Regions from separate parts of the Yersinia intermedia genome, predicted to be linked through region 1. Evidence: predicted binding sites of a transcription regulator. Region 1 holds the regulator's gene; the other holds the start of a gene.

Region 1 (3,433 bases):
GCTTTTGGTGCACTCGATATTTAATACCGAGCTTAATTGCAATGCTGGATCGTTGATCATCTCATCTTTCACTTAAGCGCTTTTTAAACCGTTTCCTGCGAGGATTCACTCCTGGCGCAGGAAACTGTTATGTAGCGAGTGTAGAACCTTTATTGGTGAATATACCCTTTGTACATAAAGCTACCGGGCTGTTCGCTACGTTTACTCACCCTGCGGGCTGGCATAAATGCTATTCAAATCGGTGTCTAACCGGTTTGTCATCCGCTTGCTGCCTACCTGCAACGCCATGCTCTCTGGGTATAACAGCCGCAAGGATTCTTAGTGTTGTTTCAATTTGTCTTTGTGTTTGTTCAACTGGCGTGCCAGCTTATCAACCAAAATATCAATTGCAGCGTACATATCCTCCTGCTCTGAGCTTGCGTGCAACTCGCCTCCATTCACATGTACCGTTGCTTCTGCAATTTGTTTTACTTTTTCAACACTTAAAACCACATATACCTGGTTAATGCGATCAAAATATTGCTCAAGTTTGGCAAATTTAGTGGTAACAAACTCGCGTAATGCTTCGGTTATTTCGACATGATGTCCGGTAATATTGAGCTGCATAGTGTCTTCCTTCTCAGTTCAGGTCAAACCAACTGTTTACGCTGATTTGACGGCGGGATGGATAACGACTCTCGGTACTTCGCAACGGTACGCCGCGCCACCATGATGCCTTGTTCACATAATAGTGTGGTCAGCTTACTGTCACTCAGTGGTTTAGCAGGGTTTTCTGCCGCAACCAATTTTTTCACCAGTGCACGAATTGCGGTGGAAGAAGCTTCACCTCCGCTATCTGTATTGACGTGGCTGGAGAAGAAATATTTTAGCTCGAAAATACCCCGTGGACTGTGCAGGAACTTCTGCGTGGTCACGCGAGAGATTGTCGACTCATGCATATCCACGGCCTGGGCGATATCGGCCAGTACCATGGGTTTCATAAATTCAGGCCCATTCTCAAAAAACGCTACCTGCTGCTCTACTATACAACGCGCCACCTTCAGCAACGTTTCATTACGGCTTTCAAGGCTTTTTATCAACCATTTCGCTTCTTGCAGATTGCTACGGATAAACTGCCCGTCACTGTCATTACGCGTGTTGTTCCCCATCGCCGCATACTGCTGGTTGATTTTTAGGCGTGGAATGCTATCGGCATTAAGCTCTACCGTCCATTGATCTTTGTCTTTACGCACCAAAACATCGGGAATGACATATTCTGACTCCCCGGTATTGATGGATTGGCCCGGACGCGGGTCCAGAGACTGAATCAGGGTTATCGCTTCTTTAAGTGTATCTTCTTTTAGCCGACTCAAGCGGATCATCGTACGGAAATCATGGTTACCCAGCAAATCCAGATAATCGCTAACGACGAGGCGTGCTTCGGCAAGATAGGGGGTATCTTTGTCATACTGTGACAACTGTACTAGCAGACATTCACGCAGGTTACGCGCTGCGACACCAATAGGATCAAAGTGTTGTATCCGCTTAAGTACCGCTTCCACCTCGTCCAGTGCAACGTTTTCGTCCCCCATGCTTTCCAGAATATCTTCCAGTGGCACAGTAAGGTAGCCGGTTTCATCCACCGCATCCACGATAGAGGTCGCAATAGCAACATCGGTATCAGAGAAGGGGGTCAAATCCACTTGCCACATTAGGTAATCTTGTAATGTTTGAGTCGTTTCCCCCTGATAGACCGGCAGCTCATCATCGCTGTAGTCATTGCCCATGCCTGATGGCGTGCCTGCGGTGTAGATCTCATCCCAGGTGGCATCAAGGGGTAACTCTTCTGGCATATCTTTTTGTTCCAGGGCCTCGCGGGTATCAAGCGATTCACTGTCTACAGTCTCTTTTGTCTCTATCTCTTCATGAAGATCAGTTTGCTCAAGCAGCGGGTTACTTTCCAGCGCTAGCTGAATCTCCTGCTGGAGTTCAAGCGTAGAAAGCTGCAACAAGCGAATAGCCTGTTGAAGCTGCGGTGTCATTGCCAGTTGTTGGCTAAACTTGAGTTGCAAACCTTGCTTCATAATGCGGTATCAATTTTCCTTAATGGATGACGAAATCCCCGTCATCTTTCAAATTGCAGGTGTGTTTGCTGCCTTCCTACATCTTGAAATCTGTGGGGTGTTGGGCAAAGGTCAGAGACGGAACTCTTCACCCAGATAAACACGTTTAACTTGTTCGTCAGCCAAAATTTCCTGTGGTGTACCGTGAGCGATTAAATGGCCTTGGCTTACGATATAAGCCCGCTCACAAACGTCTAATGTCTCACGCACGTTATGGTCGGTAATCAGAACGCCGAGGCCACTGTCGCGCAGATGTTCAATGATCTTCTTGATATCGATAACGGAGATCGGGTCAACCCCGGCAAAAGGCTCATCCAACAGAATAAACTTAGGATTTGCCGCCAGCGCACGAGCTATCTCAACACGGCGGCGTTCACCACCAGAAAGAGATTGCCCCAGATTGTCACGTAAATGAGTGATATGGAATTCTTCCATTAGCTCATCAGCCCGTTCTTCACGCTGCTCAGCAGAGAGATCGTTACGGATCTCCAGCACCGCCATTAAGTTGTTAAATACACTCAGGCGGCGGAAAATAGAGGCTTCTTGCGGTAAATAACCAATACCGCGACGGGCGCGTTCATGGAGAGGCAAGAGGCTGATATCTTCGTCATCAATCACAATACGCCCGGCGTCACGCTGGACAATGCCGACGACCATATAAAAAGTAGTGGTTTTTCCTGCGCCGTTCGGCCCAAGTAGGCCCACAATCTCACCGGACTTCACATTGAGGCTTACGTCTTCGACTACTTTACGGCCTTTGTACGCCTTAGCTAGCTTTTCTGCGATTAATGTTGCCATAAATGATTACTTACTCTTCTTTTGGCCTGAAGCTGCTGGCCCTTTGTCTTGTAATTGGGACGGTAATAACACGGTGGTGACGCGATTGCCTTTATCACTGAAGGCTTCCATCTGCTGTTTTTTCACCAGATAAGTGATGCGATCACCCTTGATATTACTATCAAGTTGCTCCAAATAGGCATTGCCAGTCAACACCACGAAATCATTTGCGACTTCATAACGCAGTTTCTGCCCATGGCCTTTAACGGGTTTGCCGCTGTCTTGCATCTGATAGAACGTCACCGGATTACCATAACCCTCAATGACCATTTTGCTTTGATCACCACCGGGGCGTGTAACCACGACTTTATCAGCTTTGATCTCAATGGTACCTTGCTTGATAACCACATTGTCGGTAAATGTGACGGTATTTGCTTCCATATCTAACGCTTGCTTAACGGAGTCAACCGTGACGGGCTGATCAGTATCACCCGTTAACGCCAGAGCAGGCAGGCTTGCGGTCAAAAGTGAACTGGCAAGCAAAAAATGACGAA
Region 2 (3,433 bases), 480 kb from region 1:
CAATCAGACTTTCCCGCATCAAGTCGATATTAAGCGAGAAATAGCCTAATAAATCGGGCAGCGGTGTACCAAAAAGTTTACGGGAGCTTTGCGCCAGAAGTTGCTGCGCAGCGGGATTGGCATAATGGATAGCCAAATCATCATCTAATAGCAGAATACTATTAATGAGAGAATTAAGGATCTGCCCAGCATCGGGCAGCGTGCCTGTTGCCATTACGCAGACTCCTGCACACTTTTGGTGCATCTATATTTGTGAATACATCCTAATCGGTTCAGTCACGACTGAGCCAGAGGAATTATGACGAAAACGAAAAGTGGAGAAAAAAGCCCATCCGGAGATGGGCCAAAAGTTTCCACGGCAACAACCCTTCATCTTTCAAGTTGTAGGTGTGTTGGCTGCTCTCACTCACCCGAATCACTTAACTGGTGTAAGCTCATCGGGATTCTCTCGCTTGCCGCCTTCCTACACCTTGAAATCTATTGGGTAAACTAAAACTAAAACTAAACGCTGTAATACAGTTCGAACTCAACTGGGTGCGGAGTCATACGAACGCGGTCCATCTCTTCTTTACGCAGTTCGATGTAAGCATCGATAGCGTCGTCAGTGAACACGCCACCACGGGTCAGGAACTCGCGGTCTTCGTTCAGTGCAGCCATTGCTTCGTCCAGTGAACCTGCAACTTTTGGAATTTCTGCTTCTTCTTCCGGTGGCAAGTCATACAGGTTTTTGTCCATCGCATCACCAGGGTGAATTTTGTTGATGATGCCATCAAGGCCAGCCATCAGCAGTGCTGCGAAGCACAGGTATGGGTTAGCGGCTGGATCCGGGAAGCGTGCTTCAATACGACGCGCTTTCGGGCTGGCAACCACTGGGATACGGATAGACGCTGAACGGTTACGAGCGGAGTATGCCAACATGACCGGTGCTTCGTAGCCTGGGACCAAACGCTTGTAAGAGTTAGTCGTTGGGTTAGCCAAGGCGTTAATTGCTTTTGCGTGCTTGATGATACCGCCGATATAGAACAGCGCCATTTCAGACAGACCAGCATATTTGTCACCCGCGAACAGGTTATTCCCGTTCTTGGACAAAGACATATGGCAGTGCATGCCTGAACCGTTATCACCAAACATAGGTTTTGGCATAAAGGTCGCAGTTTTGCCGAATGCGTGTGCCACGTTGTGCACTACATATTTATAGATCTGAATTTCATCGGCTTTCTTGGTCATGGTATTGAAGCGGGTAGCCACTTCATTCTGACCAGCGGTAGCCACTTCATGGTGATGCGCTTCTACCACCAGGCCCATTTCTTCCATGGTCAGACACATGGTAGAACGCAGATCCTGTGAAGAATCGACTGGAGGAACTGGGAAGTAACCGCCTTTCACTGCTGGACGGTGGCCTTTGTTACCGCCTTCGTATTTAGTGCTGGAGTTCCATGCGCCTTCGATGTCATCAATAGACACATGAGAACCACGGATGCTGCTGCCGAAACGAACATCGTCAAACAGGAAGAATTCTGGTTCTGGCCCGAACAGCACGGTATCTGCGATACCTGAAGATTTTAGGAACTCTTCTGCGCGTTTTGAGATTGAACGTGGGTCGCGATCATAACCTTGCAGGGTGCCTGGCTCAAGGATGTCACAACGGATAATCAGTGTGGAATCTTCGAAGAACGGATCCATAACAGCGGTGCTGGCGTCTGGCATCAGTACCATGTCGGATTCATTAATGCCTTTCCAGCCACCAATCGAGGAGCCATCAAACATTTTGCCTTCTTCGAAGAAGTCAGCGTTGACCTGATGAGCCGGAATAGTGATGTGTTGTTCTTTCCCTTTGGTATCGGTGAAGCGCAAATCAACAAATTTCACTTCGTGCTCATTCAGCATCGTCAAAACATGTTCAGCGGACATACTTATATCTCCTGGATTTGTCATAGTCGTCGTGGAACGATTACCGTTTTATCCCCTTCGAACTTGAAGTTGCAGGGTTGTTAGCTGCATTCACTCACCTAAATCACTTACCTAAGTAAGCTCATTGGGATTCATTCATTTGCTGCCTACCTGCAACACCAATTTCTTTGGGTATATATAATAGTGTTCAGTTATTCATGCTAAACTGCGTCATAAAATCTATTGCGAAATCTATGCCAACTTTCCAAACGCCCCGTTTATGCCATATCATAGGGGTCTGCTGATATTCAGTATGCACCAGGATAGTTATATTGCACTATTTTGGTGCTTCATTTGCGCCGTTGGGCACTGTATTGGTGCAAAAGTGGGCCGAGAGGCTATTTTTGCACCGTGAAAGGGATCACAAACTAACTGCCGTTAGGTTGTTTATAAGAGAAGTTTGTGATCTTGTTTAGTCCCTCGCTTAATACGTGTACAATAGCGCGCTATTTCTAAATGCCTGAGGCAAAAAAGCTGTGATCGAGAATCTGCGTAACATCGCCATTATTGCGCACGTTGACCATGGGAAAACTACCCTGGTTGATAAGTTGCTACAACAATCTGGTACGTTCGGTGAACGTGCTGAAGCAACTGAACGTGTAATGGACTCCAACGATTTGGAGAAAGAGCGTGGGATAACCATCCTCGCGAAAAATACCGCCATTAACTGGAAAGACTACCGCATCAACATCGTGGATACCCCAGGACACGCCGATTTCGGCGGTGAGGTTGAGCGTGTAATGTCTATGGTTGACTCTGTGCTGCTGGTCGTCGACGCAATGGATGGCCCGATGCCGCAGACCCGTTTCGTGACTAAAAAAGCCTTTGCTCATGGTCTGAAACCAATCGTGGTTATCAACAAAGTTGACCGTCCGGGCGCGCGTCCTGATTGGGTTGTAGATCAGGTGTTTGACCTGTTTGTAAACCTGGATGCTACCGACGAACAACTGGACTTCCCTATCATTTACGCATCTGCATTGATGGGTATTGCTGGCGAAGACCACAATGATATGTCGGCAGATATGACCCCGCTGTATCAAGCAATCATCGACCATGTGCCTGCGCCAGACGTAGACAGCACCGGTCCATTGCAGATGCAAATCTCTCAGTTAGACTACAACAACTACGTAGGTGTTATCGGCATTGGCCGTATCAAACGTGGTGTTGTTAAGCCTAACCAACAAGTGACTGTTATCGATAGCGAAGGTAAGACCCGCAACGGTAAAATCGCTAAAGTACTGGGCCATATGGGTCTGGAACGTATCGAAGCGAGTATGGCTGAAGCTGGCGATATCGTTGCTATCACCGGTCTGGGCGAGTTGAACATCTCTGACACTATCTGTGACGTGAATGCTGTTGAAGCTTTACCAGCACTGTCTGTAGATGAACCAACCGTTACCATGTATTTCTGCGTTAACACCTCTCCGTTCTGTGGTAAAGAAGGCAAGTACGTGACTTCACGTCAGATCCTTGACCGCCTGAA

Evidence for each region. The regulator sigma-54, encoded in region 1, starts transcription at its own class of promoters, with help from an activator protein. The targets are predictions, from matches to a motif close to GTTGGCACANNTTTCGCTNT.
Region 2: glnA (glutamate--ammonia ligase) is a predicted target of sigma-54. The motif match lies at 2,133-2,152, and genes of this name have one in related genera.

Annotation. Positions count from the first base shown of each region.
Region 1 is NZ_LR134116.1:495,444-498,876, forward strand. Features, by position in the region: gene ptsN (PTS IIA-like nitrogen regulatory protein PtsN) at 1-60, opposite strand, end outside; gene hpf (ribosome hibernation promoting factor) at 319-606, opposite strand; gene rpoN (RNA polymerase factor sigma-54) at 630-2,063, opposite strand; gene lptB (LPS export ABC transporter ATP-binding protein) at 2,175-2,900, opposite strand; gene lptA (lipopolysaccharide ABC transporter substrate-binding protein LptA) at 2,907-3,433, opposite strand, start outside.
Region 2 is NZ_LR134116.1:12,623-16,055, forward strand. Features, by position in the region: gene glnL (nitrogen regulation protein NR(II)) at 1-214, opposite strand, end outside; gene glnA (glutamate--ammonia ligase) at 502-1,911, opposite strand; gene typA (ribosome-dependent GTPase TypA) at 2,427-3,433, shown strand, end outside.